Regions from separate parts of the Acrocarpospora sp. B8E8 genome, predicted to be linked through region 2. Evidence: riboswitches for the same ligand, from Rfam matches in the RefSeq annotation. Region 2 holds a riboswitch; each other region holds the start of a gene.
What was found. Region 2 has a riboswitch for S-adenosylmethionine ahead of thrC (threonine synthase). Riboswitches for the same ligand answer to the same signal wherever they lie in the genome.

Region 1: it holds a riboswitch for S-adenosylmethionine, as region 2 does, so the genes downstream of both, ABGB08_RS18660 (ABC transporter permease) here and thrC (threonine synthase) in region 2, are expected to answer to the same signal.
Region 3: it holds a riboswitch for S-adenosylmethionine, as region 2 does, so the genes downstream of both, ABGB08_RS29210 (aminotransferase class V-fold PLP-dependent enzyme) here and thrC (threonine synthase) in region 2, are expected to answer to the same signal.

Annotation. Positions count from the first base shown of each region.
Region 1 covers NZ_JBDPLV010000017.1:47,101-52,967, forward strand. The annotation lists gene ABGB08_RS18630 (zinc-binding dehydrogenase) at 1-36, shown strand, start outside; gene ABGB08_RS18635 (zinc-binding dehydrogenase) at 33-230, shown strand; gene ABGB08_RS18640 (GNAT family N-acetyltransferase) at 432-1,118, shown strand; gene ABGB08_RS18645 (ATP-binding cassette domain-containing protein) at 1,043-1,459, opposite strand; gene ABGB08_RS18650 (hypothetical protein) at 1,562-2,086, opposite strand; gene ABGB08_RS18655 (hypothetical protein) at 2,056-2,211, opposite strand; gene ABGB08_RS18660 (ABC transporter permease) at 2,456-3,130, opposite strand; gene ABGB08_RS18665 (hypothetical protein) at 3,127-3,669, opposite strand; SAM riboswitch class IV at 3,629-3,726, opposite strand; gene ABGB08_RS18670 (hypothetical protein) at 3,821-4,441, shown strand; gene lysS (lysine--tRNA ligase) at 4,521-5,867, shown strand, end outside.
Region 2 covers NZ_JBDPLV010000004.1:209,481-215,347, reverse strand. The annotation lists gene ABGB08_RS06205 (MFS transporter) at 1-126, opposite strand, end outside; gene ABGB08_RS06200 (trehalose-6-phosphate synthase) at 167-1,591, opposite strand; gene ABGB08_RS06195 (RNA polymerase sigma factor) at 1,722-2,282, shown strand; SAM riboswitch class I at 2,340-2,478, shown strand; gene thrC (threonine synthase) at 2,493-3,737, shown strand; gene ABGB08_RS06185 (MoaD/ThiS family protein) at 3,769-4,044, shown strand; gene ABGB08_RS06180 (cold-shock protein) at 4,379-4,579, shown strand; gene groL (chaperonin GroEL) at 5,618-5,867, shown strand, end outside.
Region 3 covers NZ_JBDPLV010000034.1:5,260-11,126, reverse strand. The annotation lists gene ABGB08_RS29225 (TrkA C-terminal domain-containing protein) at 1-433, shown strand, start outside; gene ABGB08_RS29220 (cation:proton antiporter) at 442-1,623, shown strand; gene ABGB08_RS29215 (cytochrome P450) at 1,791-2,984, opposite strand; SAM riboswitch class IV at 3,256-3,371, shown strand; gene ABGB08_RS29210 (aminotransferase class V-fold PLP-dependent enzyme) at 3,386-4,579, shown strand; gene ABGB08_RS29205 (NADH-quinone oxidoreductase subunit D) at 4,606-5,772, shown strand; gene ABGB08_RS29200 (FadR/GntR family transcriptional regulator) at 5,794-5,867, opposite strand, start outside.

The sequences.
Region 1 (5,867 bases), on a different contig from region 2:
GCAGGCTGGTCAGCGCTGCCGACCTGGCGACGGTGACCGCGCTCGGGGGCGTCTGGGTGGCGCGGGCGCGGAGCAGGGAGACGCTGGACGCGCTGGCACAGCTGGTCCTTCAGGGGGCTTTGAACCCGCATGTGACGACCATCTTCCCGCTGGCCGAGGCCGCGAGCGCGCTGCGCCTGGTGGAGGAGGGCCACGCCCGCGGCAAGGTCGTGATCGAAGTGCCGGAGTGATCGGGGCACTGGTGTACGCGGGGGGCGCCGGAGTGATCGAGCCGCTGGAATGCGCGACGTGCCGAAGTGCGCGAGGCGCCGGTGTGATCGAAGCTCTGGAGTGCGCGAGGTGCTGGCGTGATCGAGGTGCCGGTGTGTACGAGGCGTCGGTGTGATCGAGGTGCTGGTGTGAGTGAGGTATGCGATGAGTGAGGTACTGGCGTGACTGAGGTGCTGGATAACCCCGCGTGGGCGGCCTTGACGGGGCCTCATGCGCACTTCGCCGAGCGGCATGGGGGTGCGTTGCGGTATCCGCTCGACGTCTCCCCGTTCCTGGCTCTGCCGGACCGGCCGTCCCCGTCGGACTGGGACGACGTGGCCAGGCTGGCCGGGCGGGGAGGGACGGTGGCGGTGGCGGGGCTGGCCGTTGTTCCCCCGGAGGGATGGGAGGTGGTGTTCAACATGGCGGGGGTGCAGATGACCGGCGAGGATGTGACCGGTGCGTCCGACGACGAAGCGGTCCAATTGGGTCCTGAGGACGTGCCGGAGATGATGGACCTCGTCGAGAGGACCCAGCCGGGGCCGTTCCTGCCGCGGACCATCGAGCTCGGCTCGTACCTGGGGATAAGGCGGGACGGCGCGCTGGTCGCGATGGCGGGGGAGCGGCTGCGGCCGCCCGGGTGGACGGAGATCAGCGCCGTCTGCACCGACGAGGCGTTCCGGGGGAGAGGGCTGGCGGGGCGGCTGGTGCTGGCGATCGCGGCCGGGGTGCGGGAGCGCGGAGACGTCCCCTTCCTGCACACCGTGGCGGACAACGTCGGCGCGATCCGCCTTTACCGATCACTCGGCTTCCGGCTCCGCCGCACCACGACCTTCCAACTCCTGCGAGTTCCGGTCCTGGTGGGCTGACCGCGCGGGTCGCGGCCCTGCCGGACCGGGGCGCCGTCCAGCAGGACCTGCCCGGTCCGGCCGGGCGCGCCCAGGCCGGTGACGGTGTCGAGGAGTTCGCGCTGGCCGCTGCCGGTCACGCCCGCGAGGCCGACGATCTCCCCTGGCCGGACCGCGAACGAGACGCGGGACAGGCGGGGCACGCCGTCGGCGTCGCGGACGGTGAGCTCGCGGACGTCGAGCGCGGGTTCGCCGTCCGGCCGGGACCGGTGGCGGGGCGCGGGTGCGGCCAGGGAGCGGCCGATCATGGCGTGGACCAGCTCGTCGGCGCTGGTATCCGCCGTGGCGAAGCGGTCGGTCACGCGTCCCTGGCGGAGTACGGTGACCTGGTCGGAGGCGGCGAGGACCTCGGTGAGCTTGTGCGTGACGAGGAGGATAGAAGGCGAGGGTCATCGCGAGGAACTTCACGACGCTCTCGCATACCGGCTGACCGGCCGCGCCAGACCCAGCCGCCCGCGCAGATCCGCCGTCTCGTACGCCGTCCGGAACAAACCCCTGGCCTGGAGCTCCGGCACCAGGCCCTGGGTGAGCGCGGACAGATCGCCGGGGAGCCCCCCGGGACGCAGGCGATACCCGTCCAGGCCCGCGTCCCGCCAGCCCGCCAGCAGGTCGGCGAGCCCTTCCGGCGTGCCCTCGAAGATGTGCGCGTCCGAGACCAGGGCCGCGCCGTCGAGATCGTCCAGGCGGGTCTTGTCACCTCCCAGGAACACCACCAGATCGGCGAAAATTTTCAGCTCGGGCCCGGTCCGGCCAACGGTCGCCTCCGCCTCCCTGACCTGCCCGACGATCCGCCGCGCGTCGTCCTTGTCCTGCGGCGTCACATAGACGACATCGCTGCCGCGCGCCGCGAACTCGTACGGCACGACGTCGCCGGACTCGACCACCCGCCCGTCCTTCATCACCAGCACCCGGTCGCTGACGTGGTGCACCACCCCTCCTGGTAGATGACCTGGATGTGCCGCCGCAGCTCCCGCTTCCGCCGGGCGGTGAGCCCCGCCCACGGCTGCCCGTCGATCTCGACGGACCCCCGGTCGGGGGCGAGCAGGCCGAGCACCAGCCGGGCGGTCGTGGTCTTGCCCGACCCGGACTCGCCGACGGCGCGGCGCCGTAGACGATGCGGGTGAACACGTCGCGGCCGTTGGCGTCCGTGCCGAACAGGTGGTCGGCGCTCGGGCCCTCCAGCGCGGCCAGCGCGTCCGCCTGGTCCGGGGTGCCGTCCACCAGCAGGGCGGGAGCGAGCGCGGCCAGCGTGATCAGGGCCAGCGTCACCGACGCCGCGCCCACCCCCACGCGGGCCTTCACGCGGCGCTCCGCAGCCGCGGGTCGATCACCAGATAGAGCAGGTCGATCAGGATGTTGACCACCACGTACAGCAGGGCCGTGACCAGCACCACGCCCATCACCACCGGCAGGTCCTTGCCCGTCACAGCGGTCAGGGTGAGCTGGCCGATGCCCTGCCGGGAGAAGATCTGCTCGACCGCCACCATGCTGCCCACCATCAGGCCGATCACCCAGCCGAGCAGGGTCACCGCCGGGACCAGGGCGTGCCGGAGCGCGTGGCGGAGCCGTACCCCCAGATCGGACATGCCGCGCGAGCGCGCGGTCAGCACGAACGGCTCCTCCAGGGTCAGCTCCAGGCTCTCCCGCGTCATCTGGGTGAGCATCGTGGTGATCGGGATGGCCACCGCGATGACCGGGAGCACCAGGCTGCTGCCGCTGTCGTCGCCGACCGCGGGGAACCAGCCGAGCTGGAAGGAGAAGACGGTCAGCAACAGGATCGCCGCCCAGAAGGTCGGGATCGAGACGCCGATCAGCTCCAGGCCCGAGGACAGGCCCCGGATCCAGCGTTTCCGCCGGGCGGTGAGCAGCGCCAGCGTCGTGGCCGCCACCACCGCCACCAGCAGGGCGGCCCCGGCCAGCTGGATCGAAGGCCCCAGCTGGGTGCCGATCGCCGTCGGGATCCGTCGGATCATGCCTTGGACACCCAGGCGTCGTAGAAGGTCGGGTACGCCTGCGGCTCCCAGGCGATGTCCCGGACGTTCTTCGACACGCCCAGCAGGTAGTTGAAGACGTACACGGGGAAGACCACCGCGTCGGTGTTCACCTTCTGCTGGACCTTGGCGTACAGGGCGGCCCGCTCGGCCAGATCCGTGGTGGCCAGCGAGTCGCTCAGCCAGCCGTCCACCTCGGCGTCGTCGTAGCGGGCCAGGTTCTGCCCGAAGAACGTGCCGCTCGGGATGTTGGAGATGGCGAACAGGTTGCGCAACGTGTCCCCGTCCGCGCGCTGCCAGCTGAAGTCGACCAGGTCGTAGTCACCGGCGATGGCCTTGGGCGCGAAGTCCGTGGCCGTCACGTCGGTGAAGACCACCTCGAAGCCGATCTTCTTCGCCTCGGCCTGGATCTGCTCGGCCAGCGTGCCGCGCTGCTCCCGGGCGAACGACTTCAGGAACGGCCAGCGCACGGTCAGCCGCGCGCCGTCCTTGGTGCGGTAACCCTCGGCGGGGCACCCCATGCGAGCGCGGGGGTTTGCCGGCCGACCAGCCGGGGCTTGGCGTCGGTTCTCATTACCTACTTAGACTGTAGGAAATAAGGGTTTTGCCGTCAACAGGCTTTTTATTGGTATTGCCTACCTGATATACATGAAATTCTTCAGGAGGTGGACCATGGCCCTGTCCCTTCGCCGCGCGGTTCCCGTCCTCGCGGACGGCTTCGAAGCCCTCGCCGCGGCCCGCGCCCTCACGGCCGCGCCAACCCTGAACGACGCCACACTCCAGGCCAGCGGCCTGCTCGCGATCAGGGTCCCGCGCTCATCCGGCGGCCCCGACGTGAGCGTACGCATCCTGACAAAGATCCTGCTCACCCTCGCGACAGCCGACCCCGCCCTGGCCCAGCGCTACCGCGCCCACACCCTCACCGTCGAATCCCTCCGCGCCTGCGACGGCCCCTTCGACGACGTCCTGTCCGGACGATGGCCCGCAAACCACCCACCCACGCGGCCAGGCCCGCTCGCGCCGCTCCTGAACGCCGCGATCGACTTGGGCGTCGCCAAACGCATCCTGACCGAGGCCACCCGAGCCTGGTCCGAACATGCTCCCTGGCTTCCCGCGCCCGTCCCCGAACGGCTCAGCGAACGCACCACCGACCTCCGCACCGCCGAAGCCCTCCTCGACATGGCCGCCTCCACGATCGACAACGGCCGACCAGTCACGGCCATCTCCACGGCGATATCCCAGGCCCATTCCGCCATAACGAACACCACGATCAAGTTAGGGCTCCCGTCCTGATCATGGCCGGGGGGTGGTGGCCGGTCCCGGTAGGCTTGGCCGTACATCATGGGACGGTTCCTGGAAGGACTATTCGATCGTGGCTGAGCGTAACGAGGTCGACTGGGTTTCTCGCTTCGCGGACGAGGTCATCGCGGAAGCGGAGCGCCGGGGCTCCGGCAAACCCATCGTCTGCGCCTCGGGTCTCAGCCCGTCGGGTCCGATCCACCTGGGCAACCTGCGCGAGGTGATGACGCCGCACCTGGTGGCCGACGAGATCCGCAGGCGGGGGTACGAGTGCGTGCATCTGCTGTCCTGGGATGACTACGACCGGTTCCGGAAGGTTCCCGCCGGTGTCGATCCGTCCTGGGCGGAGCACATCGGCAAGCCGCTGACCACGGTCCCGGCGCCGACCGGCAGTCCGTACGCGACCTGGGCCGAGCACTTCAAGGCCCCGATGGTGGCGGCGCTGAAGGAGCTGGGCATCGAGGTGCACGGCATCAGCCAGACCGAGCGCTACACCTCCGGCGCCTACCGGGACCAGATCCTGCTGGCGATGCGGGAGCGCGGGCGCATCGACGCCGTCCTGGGCCGTTACCGGACCAAGGCCAAGCCCGGCGCGGTCGTGCCGCAGGGGGCCGACGAGGCGAGCCAGGAGGCGGCGCTGGCCGCGGCCGAGGGCTCCGGCGCGGCCACCGAGGACGACGGCGCCACCGCGGCGGGATATTTCCCCTACAAGCCGTACTGCTCGTTCTGCGACAAGGACACGACCACGGTGACCTCCTATGACGAGGAGACCACCGAGATGTCCTATGTCTGCGCGAACGGGCACGCCGAGACCGTCCTGCTGTCGGAGCACAACCGGGGCAAGCTGGTGTGGAAGGTCGACTGGCCGATGCGCTGGGCGTATGAGGGCGTGGTCTTCGAGCCGTCTGGCGTGGACCACAGCTCGCCCGGCTCCTCGTTCGTGGTCGGCGGCCAGCTCGTCCGCGAGGTGTTCGGCCAGGACCCGCCCATCGGCCCGATGTACGCCTTTGTCGGCATCAGCGGCATGGCCAAGATGAGCAGCTCCCGGGGCGCGGTGCCGACCCCGGCCGACGCGCTGGAGATCATGGAGGCGCCGGTCCTGCGCTGGCTCTACGCGCGCCGCCGCCCCAACCAGTCCTTCAAGATCGCCTTCGACCAGGAGATCTACCGGCTCTACGACGAGTGGGACACCCTCGGCCGCAAGATCGAGGACGGCTCGGCGCCCCCCGCCGACGTGGCCGCCTTCGGCCGCGCCGCCCGCACGGCCACGGGCGAGCTGCCGCGCACCCCCCGGCCGGTGCCGTACCGGACGCTCGCCTCGATCGTCGACGTGACCACCGGGCACGAGGAGCAGATCCTGCGCATCCTGCGCGACCTCGACCCTGCCCACCCGGTCTCCTCGCTGGCGGAGGTCCGGCCG
Region 2 (5,867 bases):
GGCGCGCAGCAGCGGGATGGCGGCCGACAGGCCGTACAGGTAGCTGGAGAAGGTGGCGAGAATGAGATAGATCAGCCATGTCGGCCGGTCCCTGGTGAACGTGATGGCCCGGGTGGTCGTTGTCACCAGTTATTCCCCTGATTAGTAAAATATCAGGACAAAAGTATCAGGCGAGTGCCTGGAGCTGATCGGCGAACCAGCGCTGCGGCGGCAGGGCGGTGGCCGCCGCGCGGAGCCTTGTCGCCCGGGTCATCCGCTCCTGTTCCGGCATCACCAGCGCGTCGTGCAGGGCGGTCGCCGTGCCCGACACGTCGAACGGATTGACCAGCAGCGCGTCCGCGCCGAGCTCGGCCGCCGCGCCCGCCTCCCGGGACAGCACCAGCGCGCACCGGGGGGACAGGATCGGCCCTTCCTTGGCGACCAGGTTCATGCCGTCCCTGATCGGATTGACCAGCAGCACGTCCGCCAGCCGGTAGGCGGCCAGCGAGCGCGGGTAGTCGTCGTTCATGTTGAGGATCAGCGGGTCCCAGTCGTCGGTCGCGTACTCATCCTCGATCTCCTTGGCGCAGCGCTGCACGGCCGCCGTGTACTCCCGGTATTCCGGCAGATCGTGCCGGGACGGGTAGGCGAACGCCAGATGCACCACCTTGCCGTGCCATTCCGGATGTTCGGCCAGGAACTCCCGGTAGGCGGCCATGCCCCGGACGATGTTCTTGGACAGCTCGGTCCGGTCGATCCTCACGATCAGCCGCCGGTCCCCGACCTGCTCCTTGATCACCTGCAGGTGTGACTCCACATCCGGCTCCGCGGCCCGCGCCCGCAGCGCGGGCCCGTCCACGCCGAGCGCGTGCACCCCGATGCGCGTGGTCCTGTCCTGATAGGTGACGGTACGGCTGGCGCGGTCCACGCGCGCGCCCAGGATCGTCTCGCAGCAGTCCATGAAGGCATCCGCCCAGCGCGCGGTCAGGAACCCCGCGTGATCCGCGCCAAGCAGGCCCTCCAGGATCTCCACGCCCACCTCGTCCGGCAGCACCGAGAAGTAGTCCGGGGGCGCCCATGGCGTGTGCGAGAAGTGGGCGATCCGCAGGTCGGGGCGCTCCACCCGGAGCATCGCCGGGGCCAGGCTGAGATGGTAGTCCTGGATCATCACCCGAGCCTCGTGGCCCGCCTCCTCGGCCAGCGCCAGCGCGAACGCGCCGTTGTAGTCCTGGTAGGACTCCCACTCCCGCTGGAACCTTCCATCGAAATGGGGGGTGAACGGGGTGTTGTAGAGCAGGTGGCTGACGAACCAGAGCGTCGAGTTGGCCACCGCGTTATAGGCCCGATGAAAGACCGCGGGGGCGATGTCCAGCATGCGGAGCGGGCCGGTGTCGTAGCCGGCCTCGTCCAGGCGGCCGCCGGGCGCGAGCCGTACGGCGCTGCGGTCGCCGTCCGAGAGCGCGGCGCAGACCCACAGGAGCTCGGCATCCCTGGCCACCTCGGACAGGCCGGAGACCAGGCCGCCGCCGCCCCGGCGCATGGTGAGCGCGCCGTCCTCGGACAGCGTGAACGAGACGGGACCGCGGTTGGAGGCGATCAACGTTGAGCTCACTGCCGGCACACTCCACGATGCGGAGACATTAATAAAGTTAGGATGTCAGGAAAACGCTCCGGCGCTCGATGCGGCCCGGCCTTGTCACGCCGGGGCTGCCCCGCTTGGGAGATCTTGGGAGCCGGTCGAGATGGCGCTGGACGAGACCACCGAGGAGCTGGCTACTGCGGCCGCAGGGGGCGATCATCGTGCGCTCGGGGGGCTGCTGAAGCGGATCGAACCCGACGTGCTGCGGCACTGCGAGCGGCTGCTGCCCTACCGGCAGGATGCCGAGGAGGCCTGTCAGGACACGCTGCTGGCGGTGGCGCGCAACATCGGCAGGTTCGAGGGGCGGTCCCGGTTCAGCACCTGGCTGCACATCGTGACGGCCAACTGCGCGCGGACGACGTACCGGACGTTGAAGCGGCGGGCGGCCGAGCAGACCTCCGAGGAATTACCCGAGCATCGGCCCGACCCGCACCGGGTGAGCGTGATCGCCGGATCCCGGCTGGATCTGCTGGACGCGATGGAGTCGCTGGAGCTGGAGAAGCCGGAACTGGCCGCCGCGCTGGTGCTGCGGGACATCGTGCAGCTCGACTACGCGGAGGTCGCCGAGCAGCTGGGCATCCCGCTGGGGACGGCCAAATCCCGCATCCACCAGGCCCGGAAGTACATCCAGTCCGCCCTGGGGGACGCGTATCTCGGCAAGTGAGACGCGGTCGAGTGTTGTCGGGGGGGCGATGTACAGTCTTTGGGACAACTGAATATTTGCTCATCCAGAGGGGTGGAGGGACCGGCCCTGCGAAGCCCCGGCAACCATTCCGATTGCGCTCGTGACCTGGCGAGGCCGATCGGAACAGGTGCCAATTCCGGCCTGTGACCAGGGTGGTCGCAGGCGAAGATGAGGGAAAGGCCTCGCTTCATGGCGCTCAGCACCGACTTCGGACCCGCTACCGCTCTCTCCTGCCGCGAATGCGGAACCCGCTATGACATCGGCCCGAATTTCGCTTGTATCGAGTGTTTCGGGCCACTTGAGGTGGCATACGAGTTCGGGCCCGTGACCCGCGCGGACATCGAATCAGGTCCGACCAATATCTGGCGGTACCGGAGCCTGCTCCCCGTCCCCGTGGATGTGGCGGCCAAGCCCAACATGCAGCCCGGCTGGACCAAGCTCGTCAAGGCCGACAACCTGGCCGGCGAGCTGGGCATGCGCTCCCTGTACGTGAAGGACGACTCCGGCAACCCCACCCACTCCTTCAAGGACCGGGTGGTGGCCATCGCCGTCGAGGCGGCCAGGAACTTCGGCTTCACCACGCTGTCCTGCTCGTCGACGGGCAACCTGGCGGGCGCGGTCGGCGCGGCCGCGGCCCGGGCCGGGTTGGATTCGTGCGTGTTCGTCCCCGCCAACCTGGAAGAAGCCAAGATCGTCGTGGCGTCGGTGTACGGCGGGCGGCTGGTTGGGATCGACGGGACCTACGACGAGGTCAACCGGTTCTGCTCGGAGCTCATCGGGGACTCGCTCGGGGAGAAGTGGGGCTTCGTCAACGTCAACCTGCGGCCGTACTACGCGGAGGGGTCCAAAACTCTGGCGTACGAGATAGCCGAGCAGTTGGGCTGGCGCATTCCCGATCAGATCGTCATTCCGGTCGCGTCGGGCTCCCAGCTGACCAAAATCGACAAGGGGTTCAAGGAGCTCATCCGGCTCGGTCTGGTCGAGGAGAAGGAGTACCGGATCTTCGCGGCCCAGGCCGAAGGGTGCTCGCCGGTGTCGACCGCGTACAAGGCCGGGCACGACGTGGTCCAGCCGGTCCGGCCGAACACCATCGCCAAGTCGCTGGCCATCGGGAACCCCGCCGACGGCCCCTACGTGCTGGACATCGCGCGGCGCACCGGCGGCGCCGTGGAGGACGTCACCGACCCCGAGATCGTGGCCGCGATCCGGCTGCTGGCCAGGACCGAGGGCGTGTTCGCGGAGACCGCCGGCGGCGTGGTCCTCGGCGTGACCCGCAAACTGGTGGAGAACGGCCAGCTCGACCCCGGCGCGGAGACGGTGATCCTCAACACGGGCGAAGGCCTCAAGACCCTGGACGCCGTCTCGGCCGAGGCCCGTCCGGCGGCGGTTATCCGCCCGTCCCTCGACGCATTTCGTACGGCTTTCGCCAACTAACTGATTCCGAACAACGAAAGAGGGCGGCCAAATGAGTGTTTCGGTGCGGATTCCGACGATTCTTCGTACCTACACCGGGGGCGCGTCGGAGGTGGCCGGAGAAGGCGGAACGCTCCGCGAGGTCCTGCTCAAGCTGGACGCGGACTACCCCGGCATCGGTGCCAGGATCCTCGATGAATCGGGCAAGATCCGGCGTTTTGTCAACGTCTACGTGGGGGAAGAGGACGTCCGATTCTCCGACGGACTGGAGACTTCGACGCCGGACGGGGCACAGATTTCGGTGATCCCGGCGGTGGCCGGGGGCTGACCTCGAACGTCCCCTGCACACCCACGCACTCCTACAGTGCGTGGGTGTTTCCGTGTTGACATGGGGTTCTATCGTTATCGAAGCTTAATCGGTGCTATGGCATATGGTGCATTTCGCGACTATGTAATCACAAATCCAAAATCCGGCCTTCTTGGAAGCGTGTTCTGCCGCAATCGAAGTGCGGATTGACTCTGTTGTCCCACCGCTTGCTACAGGTATGGTCGAGAACGATCGACGTGGCCGGAGAGAGCGTAATCCTTCCGGCCCGAAAGGTCACGGACCATGCGGTGGAATGGGCATGGTCCGTCGCCAGCCCAGCAAGAGGAGTCGGAAAGTGGCGCAGGGCACCGTCAAATGGTTTAACGCGGACAAGGGCTACGGCTTCATCGCGGTAGACGGTGGTAAGGACGTTTTCGTCCATTACTCGGCAATCATGATGGACGGCTACAAGGCCCTTGAGCAGGGCCAGCGAGTAGAGTTCGACATCACCCAGGGTCAGAAGGGCCCGCAGGCGGAGGCTGTCCGGACCGTCTGATCCAGGCAACGACGAGAGAGCCCGGAGGCCGCGTGGGGCGGCACCCGGGCTCTGCCGTGTCTATGGCCGATCCTCCGGATCGGCGGGCTTGCAATGACATTGCCGCGCCTTCGGCACGGCGGGCTTGGCCGCCTTCAGCCTGCGTCTTCCCTCGTCACTCCGGCCGCTCCGCGACCTGCGTTCCTCAGTCCAGACACAGGCGCGGCCAAGCCGGGACATACGACCTATGGCGCGGGGGTTGCCGGGGATTCGCGTGGTGCTTGTGCCCAGAGGTTCTCCCACCCACCCAGCCCTTTGATTGCCGGGCTTGGCCCGCTCCCGCCATCGCGGTGTCTGGGGGTGGTTCTCCCACCCGTCCGGCCCTTTGATTGCCGGGCTTGGCCCGCTCCCGCCATCGCGGTATCCGGGGTGGTTTACCCACCCACCTAGCCTTCTGATTGGCCTCCGGGCTCCGCCCGCTCCCGTCATTCGCCCTGGCCGTCGCTTCGAAACGGCAGCTACGACGCGGTGGTCCCCTCCACCCATCCTTTGCCCCTTCATTCGGGACACCACCGGGATGGCGGGGTCGGGCGGAGCCCGATGGGAGACAAAGGGTTGGGTGGGTGGGGGAACCACCGCGCTATGACAAGTCGCTTCCCGAGGGCAACCACGGCGATGGCGGGGTCGGGCGGAGCCCGAGGGGAAACGAAGGGCTGGGTGGGTGGGATACCCCCACTCGGATCAAGTTGCCGCTTCATCCGAGCGACCACGGGGATGACAGAGCGAGCAGAGTCCGAGGGACGCGAAGGGTTGGGTGGGAGATGCTGTCCAAGGGGTTGGGTGGATTCTCCCTGGTTGGGGCATATCCGTACTGGTCAGCATGGCTTTCGCTTGCACTCACACGGGGAGAGTGCTAAACAGATGGTTGGCACTCCCCAGCTGGGAGTGCCAATAACGGGATCGGGACGACGGGGTCCGCCGAAGGGATATGCGGCCCCATGCCGTCGCGGGCGTCGGCTCGGTCCGCTGAAGCCACCCTCTACTGGGAGGTCTAGCCTTATGGCAGCCAAGATGATCGCGTTTGACGAGGAAGCCCGGCGCGGTCTTGAGCGCGGTATGAACCAGCTCGCCGACGCCGTCAAGGTGACCTTGGGCCCCAAGGGCCGCAACGTCGTGCTGGAGAAGAAGTGGGGCGCCCCCACGATCACCAACGATGGTGTCTCCATCGCCAAGGAGATCGAGCTTGAGGACCCGTGGGAGAAGATCGGGGCCGAGCTGGTCAAGGAAGTCGCCAAGAAGACCGATGACG
Region 3 (5,867 bases), on a different contig from region 2:
CACCACCCACACCGGCCGGAGGATCGGGGTGGTCTCGCACCGTACCGGCCGGCGTGACCTGATCATTTACGACAAGGCCGACCCTGACCGCGCGTGCGAGAACGTGCAACTCAACGACGACGAAGCGGACGCGCTGGTCGAACTGCTCGGCGCGCCTCGGATCGTGCAACGCCTCAACGACCTGCATCGCGAAGTGGAGGGCCTGGTGAGCGTGCAACTCCCGATCGTCTCCGGCTCGCCGTACGACGGGAGGGCGATGGGCGAGGCCGCGATCAGGACCAGGACGGGGGCCTCGGTGGTCGCCGTGGTCCGGGGCGGCCAGGTCAACGCCAGCCCGACACCCGACTTCCGGTTCATCGCCGGGGACGTGGTCGTCGTGGTGGGCGACGAGGAGAACACCGCCGCCGTCGCCAACATCCTCACCGACGGATAGGCCGCCGCGTGCCCGCACTCATCGCATCATCGGATTCTGTCGCAATCCTCTTTCTCGAACTCGGCGGGGTCATCCTCGCTCTCGGCGTGCTCGGCGCGTTCGCGCTGCGCGTCGGTATCTCCCCCATCCCCCTCTACCTGGTCGCCGGTCTGGCCTTCGGGACGGGCGGCATCCTCCCGCTCGCCACGAGCGAGGAATTCATCCACGTCGGCGCCGAGCTCGGCGTCATCCTGCTGCTGCTCACCCTCGGCCTGGAATACAACGCCGACGAGCTCGTGACCAGCCTGAAGAGCAACGCCCGTGGCGGCCTGGTGGACCTGGTGCTGAACGCCGCCCCCGGCGCGATCGCCGCGCTGCTGCTCGGCTGGGGTCCGGTCGGGGCCGTGGCCATGGCCGGGGTGACCTACGCCACCTCCTCCGGCATCACCGCCAAGGTCATTTCTGATCTGGGGTGGATCGGTAACCGGGAGACCCCCGTGGTGCTCTCGCTGCTGGTCTTCGAAGACCTGACGATGGCCATCTACCTGCCGATCCTGACCGCGCTGCTGGCCGGGGTCGGGCTGCTGGCCGGGGCGATCACCGTGGCCATCGCGCTGGGCACGGTCACGGTCGTGCTGGTGATCGCGCTCAGGTTCGGCAATCTCATCGAGAAGTTCGTGTCCAGCCCCAACTCCGAGGTGCTGCTGCTGAAGGTGATCGGCCTGGCGTTGCTGGTGGCCGGGATCGCTCAGGAGCTCCAGGTGTCGGCGGCGGTGGGCGCGTTCCTGGTGGGCATCGCCCTGTCCGGCGAGCTGGCCCACTCGACCCGAACCCTGCTGATGCCGATCAGGGACCTGTTCGCGGCGGTGTTCTTCGTCTTCTTCGGACTGCAGACAGATCCGGCCAAGATCTTGCCGGTGGCCGGTCTGGCCGCGCTGCTGGCCCTGGTCAGCATGATCACCAAACTGCTGACCGGCGCGTACGCCGCGCACCGGGCCGGCATCGGCCGGGCCGGACGGGTCCGCGCCGGAATCGCGCTCATCCCCCGGGGCGAGTTCAACATCGTCATCGCCGGTCTCGCGGTAGGCGCCGGAGTCCACCCCGACCTCGGCCCGCTGGCCGCCGGCTACGTGCTGATCCTGGCCGCCTTCGGCCCGCTGGCGGCGCGAGCGATCCAGCCACTCGTCACCGCCATCGCCAACCGCACCTAACAGTCCCTGTCCTTTCTCGTGACACCGCATTGGTGCGGATCACCGCCGGAGCTGCGAGGTACCTGAGATCGTTATTTCCGGTCAGAATGCCGCAGCAACTCTTGGCGGAGGTGCGGCGAGAACCATCATCTGCGTGAACGGTGCCGGATAACGGCGAGCTACGCGCTCTAAACCGTCACCCGCAACGATTGCAGTCCCCGGATGACATAGCCGGGTTTCCAGGTGGGCTCCTCGACGAGATTCAGTTTCGCGTCGAGGAGCGCCCCGAAGGACTCGATCAGTTCGACCCGGGCCAGCGGGGCGCCGAGGCAGAAGTGGATGCCCGCGCCGAAGGAGATATGCGGGTTGTCCTGGCGGCCGACGTCCAGCCGGTCGGGGTCGGCGAACACCTCGGGGTCGCGGTTGGCGGAACCGAACAGCAGCGCGACCTCGACACCACGCGGGATCTGGACGCCGCCGATCTCGATGTCCTCCAGCACCCAGCGTTCGAACATCTGCAGCGGGGTGTCCCAGCGCATCAGCTCCTCGACGGCGGTCTGGAGCAGTGACCTGTCGGCGCGCAGGCGGTCGAGTTCGGCCGGGTTGCGGAACAGCGACCACCAGCCGTTGCCGGTGACGTTCACGGTGGCCTCGTGACCGGCGTTGAGCAGGAGCACGCAGGTGCCGATCAGCTCGTCCTCGGTGAGCCGGTCGCCCTCGTCGAGGACCTGGGCGAGGGAGGAGATCAGGTCGTCGCCGGGATTGTCGCGCCGGGTGCGGCTGAGGTCGCGCAGGTAGTCGCCGAACTCCTGGGCGGCGCGGACGGCCGTGTGCTGGACGTCCAGGGCAGGGTTGAGCTCGTACATGCCGCAGATGTCCGCCGACCACGGCCGCAGCAGTGGCCGATCCTGATCTGGTATGCCGAGCATCTCGGCGATCACGGTCACCGGAAGCGGTTCGGCCACCTCGCTGATCAGGTCGCCGCCGCCGCGTTCGACCAAACCCTGAGCGAGTTCGGTAGCGATCTTCCTGACGCGCGGGCGCAGGGACTCGACCATCCGAGGAGTGAACGCCTTGGAGACCAGGCGGCGCAGGCGGGTGTGGATCGGGGGTTCGACGTCGAGCATGCCCGCCCGGATCACCCGCCAGAACGGCTCCTGGAACTCCGGCTCTGGCTCCTTGCCAAATGCCTCGTGGGTGGCCATATGGAGATATGAGCGACCTAGGCGACGGTCTCGGAGCAGGGCGTTGACGTCGGCATGCCGGGCGACCAGCCACTGACCGGTGGGCTCGAAGAAACTCACCGGGCTCGTGTCACGAAGCTCGGCGTAGGCGTCGTAGGGATGGGCCACGAAGGCGGGATTCCACGGATCAAACCTCACAAATCACATGGTAGGCGGGCGGTCTTCCCGTGCGATCCGACGCAGGGTGTGGCTTCTGGGGGTGACGGCACACGAGGGACTGGGAGTTCCCGCGCGGTGTGGTTGAAGGGCACACGCCGAGAAAGCCGCGACAAGCGAGACGGGGTTCCCGAGCGGATGTGCGTAATGGCGCGGGAGGCCAGGGCGGAGGGGGTGGTGGCCGGGGTTCCCGAGCGGATGTGCGAAATAGGGGGCGACAATCTCGCGTGGGTGTGGGTTATAGTTCCGCATAGGTCATGAGTGCCAGCGCACAGCCCCGGCTTGCTGGCCGGCAACCCTCGCGTCCGCGGCGGGGTGCCCCGGGTGAGGACCAGGCCTGTCGCGGGGTGCGGCGGGCAAGCGCGTGGCCTCTGGAGGCGTACATGTCCGCTCTGTTGTCCCTTGATGTCCCGGTGCGCGGCGGCGCGCTGGTCCCCTACGCGAACCTCGACTACGCGGCCAGCGCGCCCTGTCTGGAACCCGTCCGGGAGGCGGTCGCCGACGCGCTACCCGCCTACTCCAGCGTGCATCGCGGTGCCGGGTACGCCTCCCAGGTCACCACCGCCCGCTACGAGCAGGCCCGGCACACGATCAAGGCCTTCACCGGCGCCCGCACCGACGACGCGCTCGTGTTCACCCGCAACACCACCGACGCGATGAACCTGCTCGCCCGCAGCCTGCCCGACGGCACCACGGTCGTCGTCTTCGACACCGAACACCACGCCACCCTCCTCCCCTGGCCCTCCCCCGTACGGCTCGCGCCCCCCGCCTTCCCCGGCGAAGCCCTCCGGGCGGCCGACGAGGCACTCGCCACGATCGAGGGACCCGCGCTGCTGGTCGTCACCGCCGCCTCCAACGTCACCGGCGAACTGTGGCCGATCGCCGGTCTCGCCCACATCGCGCACCGGCACGGCGCGCGCATCGCCGTGGACGCGGCCCAGCTGGTCCCGCATCGCCCGCTGAACATCGCCGCACTCGATCTCGACTACGTGGCGTTCTCGGGGCACAAGCTCTACGCGCCCTTCGGGGCCGGGGCGCTCGTCGGGCGGCGGGACTGGCTGGCGCAGGCGGAGCCGTACCTGAAGGGTGGCGGCGCGGTGCGCGCGGTCGGCGAGCAGGCCGAGTGGAGCACCGACCCGGAGGCCCGGCACGAGGCCGGGACGCCCAACGTGCTGGGCGCGATCGCGCTGGCGGCGGCCTGCGATCATCTGGCCGCGAACTGGGCCACGGTGATCAGCGAGGAGGAGCGCCTGCTCGGCCGCCTCCGGGCCGGGATCGCCGCCATCGACGGCATGCACGAGCTGGCGCTGTGGCCGGCCGACCATCCCCGGGTCGGGATCGTGTCCTTCGTCGTCGAGGGCCGGTCGGCCCGGGAGGTGGCCGAGACGTTGTCCGCCGAGCACGGCATCGGCGTGCGGGACGGTAAATTCTGCGCGCACCCGTTCGTCCGGCATCTGCTTGGCGCGGGCGAGGGCGGATGCGACGAGGACGGCGGCGCGGTGCGGGCCTCGATCGGGATCGGCAGCACCGACGAGCACATCGATCGGCTGCTGGCCGCCCTGCGCGCCTGTTCGTGATCGATCGCGCGTGGGAGCATGAAACGGTGAGCGAGCCACAGGAGATCGTCGTCGGGGTCGGCGCGGGGGCCTCGGCCGTGCCGAAGGAGCTCGCCACCGAGGACATGGTGCTCAACATCGGCCCGCAGCACCCGTCCACGCACGGCGTGCTGCGGCTGCGGCTGACCCTGGACGGCGAGCGCATCGCCTCCGCCGAGCCGATCATCGGCTACATGCACCGGGGCGCCGAGAAGCTGTTCGAGGTGCGCGACTACCGGCAGATCATCGTGCTGGCCAACCGGCACGACTGGCTGTCGGCGTTCGCCAACGAGCTCGGCGTCGTGATCGCGGTGGAGCGCATGCTCGGCATGGAGGTCCCGGTCCGCGCGGTCTGGGCGCGCACCCTGCTGGCCGAGCTGAACCGGGTGCTCAACCACCTGATGTTCCTCGGGTCGTACCCGCTCGAACTCGGCGCGATCACCCCGGTCTTCTACGCGTTCCGGGAGCGGGAGACCATCCAGGCCGTGATGGAGGAGATCTCCGGCGGGCGCATGCACTACATGTTCAACCGGGTCGGCGGCCTCAAGGAGGACCTGCCGCTCGGCTGGCTGGAGCGCACCGGCAAAGCCGTCGGCGACGTGCGCCGCCGCCTGCCCGACATCGAGAACCTGATCATGGGCAACGAGATCTTCCTGGCCCGCACCACCGGCGTCGGCGTGCTCGACCGCGAAACCATCCTGCAGTACGGCGTGAGCGGCCCGATCGCCCGCGCCTCCGGCGTGGACCTGGACCTGCGGCGGGACGAACCCTACCTGGCCTACGTGGAACTCCCGGTGAAGGTGGTCACCCGCTCGGCCGGCGACTGCCACGCCCGCTTCGAGGTGCTGCTCGACCAGCTGAAGGTCTCCCTCGACCTGGCCGACGCCTGCCTGGAACGCCTGCGCGAGCTCCCGCAGGGACCGATCAACCAGCGCCTCCCCAAGATCCTCAAAGCGCCGGAAGGCCACACCTACGCGTGGACGGAGAGCCCGCTCGGGCTGAACGGCTACTACCTGGTCTCCCGCGGCGAGAAGACCCCGTGGCGCCTCAAACTCCGCAGCGCCTCCTTCAACAACATCCAGGTCCTCCGCGAGATGCTCCCCGGCCACCTGGTCGCCGACATGGTCGCCATCCTCGGCTCGATGTTCTTCGTCGTGGGCGACATCGACAAGTAAATCGACAAGTAATCGGCTCCGTCAGACCTCGTCCTGGAGGGAGCGGTGGAGGCGGCCCCCGGCGGCGTCCATGTGGCCGCGCATCGCCGCACCGG